DNA from 2 places in the Streptomyces yamdrokensis genome. Region 2 is predicted to be linked to the other one. Evidence: predicted binding sites of a transcription regulator. Region 2 holds the regulator's gene; the other holds the start of a gene.
The links. Region 2 encodes HspR, which represses chaperone genes until heat shock. Its sites were predicted from a motif close to TTGAGNNNNNNNNNCTCAA; they were not measured.

Region 1: lon (endopeptidase La) is a predicted target of HspR. The motif match lies at 1,981-1,999, and genes of this name have one in related genera.

Annotation. Positions count from the first base shown of each region.
Region 1 covers NZ_CM132679.1:5,268,603-5,274,957, reverse strand. The annotation lists gene lon (endopeptidase La) at 1-1,958, opposite strand, end outside; gene ACWZEH_RS23620 (spermine/spermidine synthase domain-containing protein) at 2,206-2,919, shown strand; gene ACWZEH_RS23615 (response regulator transcription factor) at 3,043-3,783, shown strand; gene ACWZEH_RS23610 (HAMP domain-containing sensor histidine kinase) at 3,780-4,892, shown strand; gene ACWZEH_RS23605 (multifunctional oxoglutarate decarboxylase/oxoglutarate dehydrogenase thiamine pyrophosphate-binding subunit/dihydrolipoyllysine-residue succinyltransferase subunit) at 5,183-6,355, shown strand, end outside.
Region 2 covers NZ_CM132679.1:4,075,559-4,081,913, reverse strand. The annotation lists gene ACWZEH_RS18120 (sugar ABC transporter substrate-binding protein) at 1-830, opposite strand, end outside; gene ACWZEH_RS18115 (heat shock protein transcriptional repressor HspR) at 1,252-1,704, opposite strand; gene dnaJ (molecular chaperone DnaJ) at 1,710-2,909, opposite strand; gene grpE (nucleotide exchange factor GrpE) at 3,018-3,689, opposite strand; gene dnaK (molecular chaperone DnaK) at 3,686-5,539, opposite strand; gene ACWZEH_RS18095 ((Fe-S)-binding protein) at 6,131-6,355, shown strand, end outside.

The DNA.
Region 1 (6,355 bases), 1.2 Mb from region 2:
GCGGCGCCCGTCTCCGGGTCGGCCAGGGACGCCTCCACGTAGAGGACGTCGCCGCCGGCGCCGGTCACCGCGAGTCCGGTGGCGACACCGGGGACGGCGGTGCGGCGCTCGGCCGGGTCCTGGGCGGACTCGGGCACGTGGTGCGGCCGGCCGAGCAGTCCGCGCAGGTCACCGTCCGTGACGGTGACCGGCAGCTCCCGCTCGCCCAGTTCGTGCTGGGCCGCGACCTTGCGCAGCAGCCGCGCGATGGACCGCTCCAGGGTGCGCACCCCCGCCTCGCGCGTGTACTCACCGGCCAGCTTGCGCAGCGCGCCGTCGTCGAGGGCGACCTCGTCGGTGGCGAGCCCGGCTCGCTCCAGCTGGCGCGGGAGCAGGTGGTCGCGTGCGATGACGACCTTCTCGTCCTCGGTGTAGCCGTCCAGGCGGACGATGTCCATCCGGTCCGCCAGCGCCTCCGGGACGGCCTCCAGGACGTTGGCGGTGGCGAGGAAGACGACGTCCGAGAGGTCCAGCTCGACCTCCAGGTAGTGGTCGCGGAAGGTGTGGTTCTGCGCCGGGTCCAGCACTTCGAGGAGGGCGGCGGCCGGGTCGCCCCGGAAGTCGGAGCCCACCTTGTCGATCTCGTCGAGCAGCACCACCGGGTTCATCGACCCGGCCTCCTTGATCGCCCGCACGATCCGGCCGGGCAGCGCGCCGACGTACGTACGCCGGTGGCCGCGGATCTCGGCCTCGTCGCGGACGCCGCCGAGGGCGACCCGGACGAACCTGCGGCCCATCGCGTGGGCGACGGACTCGCCGAGGCTCGTCTTGCCGACGCCGGGCGGGCCCACGAGGGCGAGTACGGCACCGCCGCGGCGGCCTCCGACGACGCCGAGCCCGCGCTCGGCACGCCGCTTGCGCACCGCCAGGTACTCGGTGATGCGCTCCTTCACGTCCGTCAGGCCGGCGTGCTCGGCGTCGAGCACGCCCCGGGCACCCTGGATGTCGTACGCGTCCTCGGTCCGCTCGCTCCACGGCATCTCCAGGACCGTGTCGAGCCAGGTGCGGATCCACGATCCCTCGGGCGACTGGTCGGAGGAGCGCTCCAGCTTGTCGACCTCCTTGAGCGCGGCCTCGCGCACCTTCTCCGGCAGGTCGGCGGCCTCCACGCGGCTGCGGTAGTCGTCGGACTCCTCACCGTCCTGTTCGCCGTTCAGCTCGCGCAGTTCCTTGCGCACGGCTTCCAGCTGGCGGCGCAGCAGGAACTCACGCTGCTGCTTGTCGACGCCGTCCTGGACGTCCTTGGCGATGGACTCGGCGACGTCCTGCTCGGCGAGGTGGTCGCGCAGCTGCTGGGTGGCGAGCTTCAGCCGGGCCACCGGATCGACGGCCTCCAGCAGGGCCACCTTCTGCTCGGTGGTCAGGAACGGCGAGTATCCGGAGTTGTCGGCGAGGGCGGAGACGTCGTCGATGGCCTGGACCCGGTCGACGACCTGCCAGGCGCCGCGCTTGCGCAGCCAGGCGGTGGCGAGCGCCTTGTACTCGGTGACCAGCTCGGCCACCTGGCCGGGATAGGGGTCTCCCCTGTTCGAACGGAGCTGAGAACTCGGGGAAGGCTCCGGTACGGTCTCGTCGATCCGGGTGCCCTCCACCCACAGCGCGGCGCCCGGCCCGGTCGTCCCGGCGCCGATCCGCACCCGGTCCCGGCCCCGGATCAGGGCGCCCGGATCGCCGTCGGCCAGCCTGCCGACCTGCTCGACCGTGCCCAGGACGCCGGTGGCGGCGTAGGTCCCGTCGATGCGTGGCACCAGCAGGACCCTGGGCTTTCCGGTCTCCGACGTGGCGGCGGCCTGGGCGGCCTCCACCGCGGCGCGCACCTCGGAATCGCTCAGGTCCAGCGGGACCACCATTCCGGGCAGCACGACCTCGTCGTCGAGCGGCAGCACAGGCAGGGCGAGCGGTGTGGACTCAGCAGCCATGATCTCCCCTTCGGCAGTCAAGTTGAGTTATGCCGACTCAATGCTTGTGAGCCCCCGATTGTTCCCGGACTGCGCTCCCTCACGTTCGCTCTCAGCGATCACCCACCGGCCCGGGGCGGGTCGGCCGGAGCCACTTGGTGCCGCCCGGGGCCGCTCGGGCGCGTCCGGGACCGCCCGGATCCGCCTCGGACGACGCGAAACGGCGGGAGGCGCTCCGCCGAACGGGGAGGACTGTCAGGATGAACGCATGTCCACCCCCTACGACATTCCCGAAGTCCCCGAAGTCCTGGACCGCCGCGAGGGTCCGTACGGGGAGGTGGTGCTCCGCCGGCACGGGAGCCTGCTGCAGATCATCGCGAACGGGTGCTTCCTGATGGACACCTCCGACGGCCGCTCGGAGCGCCGGCTGGTCGACGCGGCCCTGGCCGCGCTCGACGCCGCCGACACCCGCGCGGGGCACGGTCCGCGACAGGACCCGCACGTCCTCATCGGCGGACTCGGCGTCGGCTTCTCACTCGCGCACGCCGCCGCCGCGCCCCGCTGGGGCCGCATCACGGTGGTGGAGCGCGAACCCGCCGTCATCGACTGGCACCGCGCGGGCCCCCTGGCCGGGCTCTCCGCGAGCGCCCTCGCCGACCCGCGCACGGAGATCGTCGAGGCCGATCTGGTGGCGTACGTCCATGAGACGTCCGACACGTTCGACGCGCTGTGCCTCGACATCGACAACGGCCCCGACTGGACCGTCACCGAGGACAACGGGGGGCTCTACTCCCCCACCGGACTCACGCATTGCGCAAGAGTGCTGAGACCGGACGGAGTGCTCGCGGTGTGGTCCGCGCAGCCGTCGGCGAATTTCGAAGGAACCTTGCGGAATGCCGGGTTCAGGCAGGTGCGTACCGAAGAGATCCCCGTTGCCCGGGGCGTACCTGACGTCGTGCACCTCGGCGTCCGCCCTGGATAGCAAAGCCGCGGTGACTCCCCGTACGCTGCTGCACTGACGCCGATCATTCAAGCGTCAATCGCAGTCATGCGCAGAGACGGATTCACCCCACGGATTCCGGGAAGCACACTTCAGGGGCGGGCGATGGAGCAGACACACACCTCCCACAACGGCACGGCGGCGACCACCCCGGGTGCTCAGCGCCGGGTCCTGGTGGTCGAGGACGATGCGACGATCGTGGACGCCATCGCGACCCGCCTTCGCGCCGAGGGATTCCTGGTGCAGACGGCGGGTGACGGCCCGTCCGCCGTCGACACGGCGGAGGCCTGGCAGCCCGACCTGCTGATCCTCGACATCATGCTGCCCGGCTTCGACGGTCTGGAGGTCTGCCGGCGCGTGCAGGCCCAGCGGCCGGTGCCGGTGATGATGCTGACCGCGCGCGACGACGAGACCGACATGCTGGTCGGGCTGGGCGTCGGCGCCGACGACTACATGACCAAGCCGTTCTCCATGCGGGAACTGGCGGCACGCGTGCATGTGCTGCTGCGCCGCATGGAGCGGGCGGCCCTGGCGGCCACCACCCCGCGCAGCGGCATCCTGCGCCTGGGCGAACTGGAGATCGACCACGCGCAGCGCAGGGTGCGGGTGCGCAGCGAGGACGTCCATCTGACGCCCACCGAGTTCGACCTCCTGGTGTGCCTGGCGAACACGCCCCGCGCGGTGCTCTCCCGTGAGCAGCTGCTGGCCGAGGTCTGGGACTGGGCGGACGCCTCCGGCACCCGGACCGTCGACAGCCACATCAAGGCGCTGCGCCGGAAGATCGGCGCCGAGCGCATCCGTACCGTGCACGGCGTGGGCTACGCCCTGGAGACGCCGACGCCATGAGCGACGGGCCGGCCGCACGGAGAGGCTCCGGGGATCCCGGTCCCTGGGGCGGTGTCCGCCCGTTCTCCATCAAGACCAAGCTGGGTGCGCTGGTCGTCATCTCGGTGCTGATCACCACCGGGCTGTCGATGATCGCGGTGCACACCAAGACGGAGCTGCGCTTCATCACGGTCTTCTCGATGATCGCCACCCTGCTCATCACGCAGTTCGTGGCGCACTCCCTCACCGCGCCGCTGGACGACATGAACGCGGTGGCCCGGTCCATCTCGCACGGCGACTACACCCGCCGGGTGCGCGAGAACCGCTGGGACGAGCTGGGCGACCTGGCCCGGACCATCAACGTCATGGCCGACGAGCTGGAGGCCCAGGACCATCAGCGCAAGGAGCTGGTGGCCAACGTCTCGCACGAGCTGCGCACCCCCATCGCGGGTCTGCGCGCGGTGCTGGAGAACATCGTCGACGGCGTCACCGAGGCCGACCCCGAGACCATGCGCACGGCGCTGAAGCAGACCGAGCGGCTGGGACGTCTCGTGGAGACGCTCCTGGACCTGTCCCGTCTGGACAACGGGGTCGTCCCGCTGCGACGGCAGCGGTTCGAGGTGTGGCCGTATCTGTCCGGCGTGCTCAAGGAGGCCAACATGGTCGCCTCCGCTCGCGCGGGCATGACCACCGGATCCGGCGGCCACACGCGCAAGGACGTCCACCTGAGTCTCGACGTCTCGCCCCCGGAGCTCACCGCGCACCTCGACCCGGAGCGCATCCACCAGGTCGTCGCCAACCTCATCGACAACGCGGTCAAGCACAGCCCGCCGCACGGCCGGGTGACGGTCAAGGCGCGGCCCGGACCGCAGCCCGACTCGCTCCAGCTGGAGATCCTGGACGAGGGGCCCGGCATTCCGCGGACCGAGTGGCACCGTGTCTTCGAACGGTTCAACCGCGGCAGCGTCAATCTGCCGCACGGTCCGGGCAGCGACGGGGGCACCGGTCTCGGCCTGGCGATCGCCCGCTGGGCCGTCGATCTCCACGGCGGACGCATCGGGGTGGCCGAATCCGAGCGGGGCTGCCGCATTCTCATCACCCTTCCGGGAGCCTCTCCCTCGTCAGGTTGACGTAGGGTGCCGAGCGGAGCCACAAGATCCACGTACGTTCGCGCTGACGGACACGTGTGATCAGGCACAGGCCCGTGCGGCGAGCGCGCCGGGTCGCGGCCGACCCGTACCCGACGCGCCCCGACAGCGCGGAACCACGCTTGTTTCCCGCCATTTCCTGCACCGAAACACCCTCCGAGATGTGACTTGCGCGACGTTGAACGGCCCGGACTGACCTTCTCGGTCGGGGAGGCGTAGCCTTAATTTCCGCTGTCCATCATCTTGTGAAGCGGAAGAGGGCGGTTGACGCCGTGTCGCCACAGTCCCCCAGTAACTCGAGCATCTCGACCGACACCGACCAAGCGGGCAAGAACCCCGCCGCGGCCTTCGGTGCCAACGAGTGGCTCGTCGACGAGATCTACCAGCAGTACCTCCAGGACCCGAACTCGGTCGACCGGGCCTGGTGGGACTTCTTCGCCGACTACAAGCCGGGCGCCCCTCAGGGCCCGGCTCCGGTGAACAACGCGGCATCGGGGACCGCAGGCACGACGACGGCTGCGCCGGTCACTCCGGCCCAGCCCGCCGCCACGCCCGCACCGGCTGCCCCGCAGCCCGCCCCCGCGCCGCCGGCCGCCCAGCCGGCGGCGAAGGCCTCGGCGCCCGCTCCGGCGAAGGCCGCTCCGGCCCCCGCCAAGCCTGCCGCCGAGAAGCCTGCCGCCGAGAAGTCCCAGGCCCCCCAGGCGAAGCCCGCCGACGAGGCCAAGCAGGGCCCCGAGCAGCTGACGCTGCGCGGCCCGTCCGCGGCCGTCGCGAAGAACATGGACGCCTCCCTGGAGGTGCCCACGGCCACGTCCGTGCGCGCACTCCCGGTGAAGCTCCTGTTCGACAACCGCATCGTCATCAACAACCACCTCAAGCGTGCCCGCGGCGGGAAGATCTCCTTCACGCACCTCATCGGCTACGCGATGGTCCAGGCCATCAAGGCGATGCCGTCGATGAACTGGCACTACGCGAAGGTGGACGGCAAGCCCACCCTGGTGAAGCCGGAGCACGTCAAGTTCGGCCTCGCCATCGACCTGGTCAAGCCGAACGGCGACCGCCAGCTGGTCGTCGCGGGCATCAAGAAGGCCGAGACGCTGAACTTCTTCGAGTTCTGGCAGGCCTACGAGGACATCGTCCGTCGCGCCCGCGACAACAAGCTGACGATGGACGACTTCAGCGGAGTCACCGTCTCGCTGACCAACCCCGGCGGCCTCGGCACCGTCCACTCGGTGCCGCGCCTGATGCCGAACCAGTCGGTGATCCTGGGCGTCGGCTCCATGGACTACCCGGCGGAGTTCCAGGGCACCAGCCAGGACACCCTGAACAAGCTCGGCATCTCGAAGGTCATGACGCTCACGTCGACCTACGACCACCGGGTGATCCAGGGCGCCGCCTCCGGCGAGTTCCTGCGCGCCGTGGCGAACCTGCTGCTGGGCGAGAAC
Region 2 (6,355 bases):
TGGTCGCCCAGGAGGATCCGCTGCACCGCGGCGAGTTCGGCGTCCTGACCGGTGATCGGAGGCAGCTCGCTCACGCCGGCCGCCTCCAGGGCCTTGACGATGCCGCCCGCCATGCCGTCGTTGGCGGAGTAGACCGCGGCGATGTCGTCCGCACCGATCTCGGCGATCGCCTCGGCCATGTTGGCCTCGGCGTTCTCCGGCTTCCAGTCCTTGGTGTCGTAGGACTTGGCGATGGTCACCGTGCCCTTGAGCTCGGACATCGCGCCCGCCTTGAACTGCTTGGCGTTCGGGTCGGTCGGTGAGCCGTTCATCATGACGACCTTGCTGGTGATCCCGCCGTCGCCGCCGAGCGCCTCCAGCAGGGAGCGGCCCTGGACCTCGCCGACCAGCTCGTTGTCGAAGGAGATGTACGCGTCGATCGGGCCCTCGGCCAGCCGGTCGTAGGCGATGACGGGGATGCCCGCGTCCTTGGCCTTCGTCACGTCCTCGGCGATGGCGTGCGCGTCGACCGCGTCCAGCACGATGACGTCCACCTCGTCCTCGATCATCTGCTGCATCTGGCTCGACTGCTTGCCGGCGTCCGCCTCGGCGTTGGCGTAGTCCACCTTGCCCTTGTCGCTGGTGAGCTCCTCCACCTTCTTCTTGAAGATGGGGTAGTCGAACTGCTCGTACCGGGTGTTGGCCTTCTCCGGCAGCAGGAGCCCGATGGTGACGTCGTTCCCCTTGGTGGGGCTCGCTCCGTCACTGCTCCCCGTCGCGTTGAGTGCGCCGCAACCGGCGAGCACGACGGACATCGAGGCGGCGGCGGCTGATATGGCGATACGACGCATACGGGAGCTCACTTCAGTGCGTTTTGGACGTGGGCACAACATTGCGGCCCATGTGACTGAAAAGCCAACGCTCCAGCGACCACTGGCGTCAAGACCAACTACTTAACGAGATGAACACAGCACCGTGCGCTGAAGTCGTGTGGGCTCGGCGAAAGACTCGCACATAACCCCTACACACGCATACACGTGCTGCTCACAGCTGTGCGCGGGGCGTACGCCGGGGCGCACGAACGGAGAGGTGACGAGCCGTCAACCGTCCGTGCACAGGTGATGCCCAAAGGTCCGGGCGAACCTCCGGGCATCACACGCGACCACTTCCGTCGCAGCGCCGCCGCACCGGTCCGGCGCTTTCACGCCACCCGACCGACCACCCGGCCGGCGGCGGCAGAGCGTCCGATGTCCGGCGGCAGGCGCCCGGCCGTCAGTCGGGCTGCTGCTGGCGCTTGGGCCGCCACACCACCAGCGCGCTGGTCTGCTGCACCTCCTGGTACGGCACCAGGTCCCGGCGGTACGACGCGTGCACCGCCGCCTCGCGCTGGCGCATGGTCGCCGCCGCGCCGTCCAGCGCGCCCTCCAGGTCCGCCACCCGGGCCTGGAGCGCGGCGACCTGGTTCTCCAGTTCGATGATGCGCTTGATGCCGGCCAGGTTGATGCCCTCGGTCTGCGACAGCTGCTGCACCTGGCGGAGCAGCTCGATGTCACGGGCCGAGTACCGGCGGCCCCGGCCGGCGGTGCGGTCCGGGGAGACGAGCCCCAGACGGTCGTACTGACGCAGCGTCTGCGGGTGCAGCCCGGAGAGCTGGGCCGCCACCGAAATGACGTAGACCGGGGTCTCCTGCGTCAGTTCGTACGGATTGCGTCGACGACCGTCCATCGCCCTCAAGCTCCCTTCGCGGCCTGGAACAGCTCCGCCCGCGGATCGTCGTCCGCGGTCGCCTCGCGATACGCCTCCAGCGCGTCACGAGCCTTCCCCGGAAGATCCTTGGGAACACTCACCTCGACGGTGACCAGAAGATCACCGCGCGAACCGTCCTTGCGGACGGCTCCCTTGCCCCGCGCCCTCATGGTCCGCCCGTTGGGTGTCCCCGGGGGGAGCTTCAGCGTGACCGGCGGACCGCCGAGCGTCGGGACGCGGATCTCACCGCCGAGCGCCGCCTCCGGATAGGTGACCGGGACGGTGACGGTGAGATTGTCGTCCTTTCGGCCGAACACCGGATGGCTGCCGACGTGCACGACCACGTAGAGGTCGCCCGCCGGGCCGCCGCGCTCGCCCGGAGCGCCCTTGCCGCGCAGCCGGATCCGCTGGCCGTCGCTGACCCCCGCGGGGATGCGCACCTGCATCGTCCGCGAGGACTTGGCCCTGCCGCTGCCCTTGCAGATGTCGCAGGGGCTCTCCGCGATCAGCCCGCGGCCCTTGCAGTCCGGGCACGGGTCGGTGAGCGAGAAGCCGCCGCCGCTGCCCCGGGCGACCTGCCCGGTACCGACGCAGGTCGGGCACACGCGCGGCGTGCCGTTCTTGTCGCCGGTGCCCGAACACGCCTTGCAGGCCTGCTGGGAGGACATCCGCAGCGGGACCGTCGCCCCCTCGATCGCCTCGGTGAAGCTCAGGGTGACCTCGGACTCGATGTCCTGGCCGCGCCGGGGCTGGGTGCGCGTGGTGCCCGTGCCGCCGCCGCGGTTGAACAGGCCGCCGAAGACGTCACCGATCCCGCCGCCGAAGCCACCGGCACCGGCCTGGCCGCCGCCCTGACCACCGCCCGGGCCGCCTCCGAAGAGGTCACCCAGGTCGAAGTTGAACGACCCGGCACCGCCCGCCCCCGGCCCCGCGCGGAAACCTCCGCTGCCGAAGAGCGAGCGCGCCTCGTCGTACTCCTTGCGCTTCTTGGGGTCGCCGAGGATGTCGTTCGCCTCGGAGATCTCCTTGAAACGCTCCTCCGCCTTGACGTTGCCCTTGTTGGCGTCCGGGTGGTACTCGCGGGCGAGCTTCCGGTACGCCTTCTTGATCTCGGCCTCGGTGGCGTCCTGAGGGACGCCGAGAACCTTGTAGTAGTCCTTCTCGATGAAGTCCTTGGTACTCATCCCCGACATCCCTCCTCTCCTGCCCCGCAGGCCGTCCCCGACCTGCCTGCCCTGCCTGCCCTGCCTGTCGTGCCCGCCCGCGCCGGCGTGCTCGCGCCGGCCGAGGCGTCAGCCCTCCTGGGGGCCACCGGTCTCCTTCTCGTCCGCCGCCGCCTCGGTGCCCTCCTCGGCCGGCTTGCCCGGCTGGGCACCCGGCTGCGGCTCGGCGACGGCCACCCGCGCGGGGCGGATGGTGCGCTCGCCGATGCGGTACCCGGGCTGCAGGATCGCCACGCACGTCGTCTCCGTGACGTCCGGGGCGTAGGAGTGCATCAGGGCCTCGTGGATCGTCGGGTCGAAGGGCTCGCCCTCCTTGCCGAACGTCTGCAGGCCCAGCTTCGCCACGGTCGCCTCCAGCGACTCGGCGACGGACTTGAACCCGCCGACCAGCTCGCCGTGCTCCCGCGCGCGGCCGATGTCGTCGAGCACGGGCAGGAAGTCGGTCATGAGGTTCACCGAGGCGAGTTCCTTGACCGCGATCCGGTCGCGCTCGACCCGGCGACGGTAGTTCTGGTACTCGGCCTGGAGCCGCTGAAGGTCGGCGGTGCGCTCACCGAGCGCCGAACGCACCTGGTCCAGCTGGGCCACCAGACCCGCATCGGGACCCGAGTCCCCGGCCGGGGCCGCCGCCTCCTCCTCGGAGGGGCCGGCGGCCTTCGGCTCGGCGTCATCGGCCGGAACGCCTGAGGGGACGTCGGGCTGCTGCGACTGTTCGTCGAAGCCCGGGGTCTCCTCGGTCACGCCGCACCGTCCTTACGTTCGTCGTCCACGATCTCGGCGTCGACCACGTCGTCGTCCGCCTTGGCCCCGCCGGCGCCCGCGTCGGCTCCGGCAGCGCCGCCCGCGGCCTGGGAGGCCTGCGCGTCGGCGTACATGGCCTGGCCCAGCTTCTGGGAGACGGCCGCGACCTTCTCCGTGGCGGTGCGGATCTCGGCGGTGTCGTCGCCCTTGAGCTTCTCCTTCAGCTCGGCGACGGCCGACTCGACCTCGGTCTTGACCTCGCCGGGGACCTTGTCCTCGTTGTCCGTGAGGAACTTCTCGGTCTGGTAGACGAGCTGCTCGCCCTGGTTGCGGGACTCGGCGGCCTCGCGGCGCTGGTGGTCCTCCTCCGCGTACCGCTCGGCCTCCTCACGCATGCGGTCGACCTCGTCCTTCGGGAGCGAGGAGCCGCCGGTGACGGTCATCTTCTGCTCCTTCCCGGTGCCGAGGTCCTTCGCCGTGACGTGCATGATGCCGTTGGCGTCGATGTCGAAGGAGACCTCGATCTGCGGGACGCCGCGCGGCGCCGGCGGCAGACCGGTCAGCTCGAACATTCCGAGCTTCTTGTTGTACGCCGCGATCTCGCGCTCACCCTGGTAGACCTGGATCTGCACCGACGGCTGGTTGTCCTCGGCCGTGGTGAAGATCTCGGAGCGCTTCGTCGGGATCGTGGTGTTGCGCTCGATCAGCTTGGTCATGATGCCGCCCTTGGTCTCGATACCGAGGGACAGCGGGGTGACGTCGAGCAGCAGGACGTCCTTGACCTCGCCCTTGAGGACACCGGCCTGGAGCGAGGCGCCGATGGCGACGACCTCGTCCGGGTTCACACCCTTGTTGGCCTCCTTGCCGCCGGTCAGCTCCTTGACGAGCTGGGCGACGGCGGGCATACGGGTGGAGCCACCGACGAGAACGACGTGGTCGATCTCGGACAGCGCGATACCGGCGTCCTTGACCACGTTGTGGAACGGCGTCTTGCAGCGCTCGAGCAGATCCGCGGTCAGCTGCTGGAACTGGGCGCGGGTCAGCTTCTCGTCGAGGTGCAGGGGGCCCTCGGCGGAGGCGGTGATGTAGGGCAGGTTGATCGTGGTCTCGGTGGACGAGGACAGCTCGATCTTGGCCTTCTCAGCGGCCTCACGCAGGCGCTGGAGCGCCATCTTGTCCTTGCCCAGGTCCACGCCGTGCCCGGACTGGAACTGCTTGACCAGGTAGTCGACGACGCGCTGGTCCCAGTCGTCACCACCGAGGTTGTTGTCACCGTTGGTGGCCTTCACCTCGACGACACCGTCGCCGATCTCGAGCAGCGAGACGTCGAACGTACCGCCACCGAGGTCGAAGACCAGGATGACCTGCTCGTCCTTGTCGAGGCCGTACGCCAGGGCGGCGGCCGTCGGCTCGTTGACGATGCGCAGCACGTTCAGACCGGCGATCTCGCCGGCTTCCTTGGTCGCCTGGCGCTCCGCGTCGTTGAAGTACGCCGGGACGGTGATGACCGCGTCGGTCACCTTCTCGCCCAGGTACGCCTCGGCGTCCCGCTTCAGCTTCTGGAGCACGAAGGCGCTCATCTGCTGCGGGTTGAAGTCCTTGCCGTCCAGGTTGATCTTCCAGTCGGTGCCCATGTGGCGCTTGACCGACCGGATGGTCCTGTCGACGTTGGTCACGGCCTGACGCTTGGCCACCTCACCGACCAGCACCTCGCCGTTCTTCGCGAAGGCGACGACGGAAGGCGTGGTCCTGGCGCCCTCGGCGTTGGTGATGACGGTGGGCTCACCGCCTTCCAGAACGCTGACGACGGAGTTAGTCGTGCCCAGGTCGATGCCGACCGCACGTGCCATTTCGATTCCTCCAGCTGACTTGAGTGGAACAGACTCAAGCATGCCTGACGTCCGGCGCGGGGTCAACAGAGGTGAGTCAGCCGGACTCAACTCTTATCCACTCCTTACGCGCAACCAGGCGCCGACCTGCTGTTCCGTGGAGCTCCACGGGCGGGCGAGGTGGGAACCACCCCTCGGGAGCGAAGGTCGCCGGCGTCGCCAGTGGCGCCATCCGCGACAGCGGGACAAGGATGGCGACGGCACCGGGAGCATGGGCGACACCGCGCGAAGGCGCCGCACGAAGACGCTCACGGGCCACCACCGCGGGCCACCGTGGACCGCCGCGGGTCGCCATCACAGCGGCACGCAAACGCGAGCGTGCGTCACGGATATAGGTTAGTGGCGTATGCCCCGCTTTGGAGGTCGCCATGCGGCCGCATCCGGGGCGCCTGCCAAGGCAAGCCTCAGCGACCCAGATCACCCCGTACCCGGCTACAGTGCGACCGGGGTTGGGGGTAGTCTCAGACGGACCGCATAAGTTACCGCTTAGTAATGTCGGGAATCCCGTGGCAGGAGCCCCCGACCAAACCCTCGCAGGCCCGAGGAGCCCCCATGCAACTCGCCGCGATCATCGTGTCGCTGGTCCTGACCGTGGTCGGCGTTGCCCTGCTCGCACGCGCGATCGGCCAGTTCGTCCGGTACTTCAAGCTGGGCCAGCCGGTCCCGGCCGGCACCCGGACCGACAATCCCTACCAGCGCAGTGTGACCCTGGTGAAGGAGTTCCTCGGCCACACGCGCATGAACCGGTGGGGCATCGTCGGCATCGCCCACTGGTTC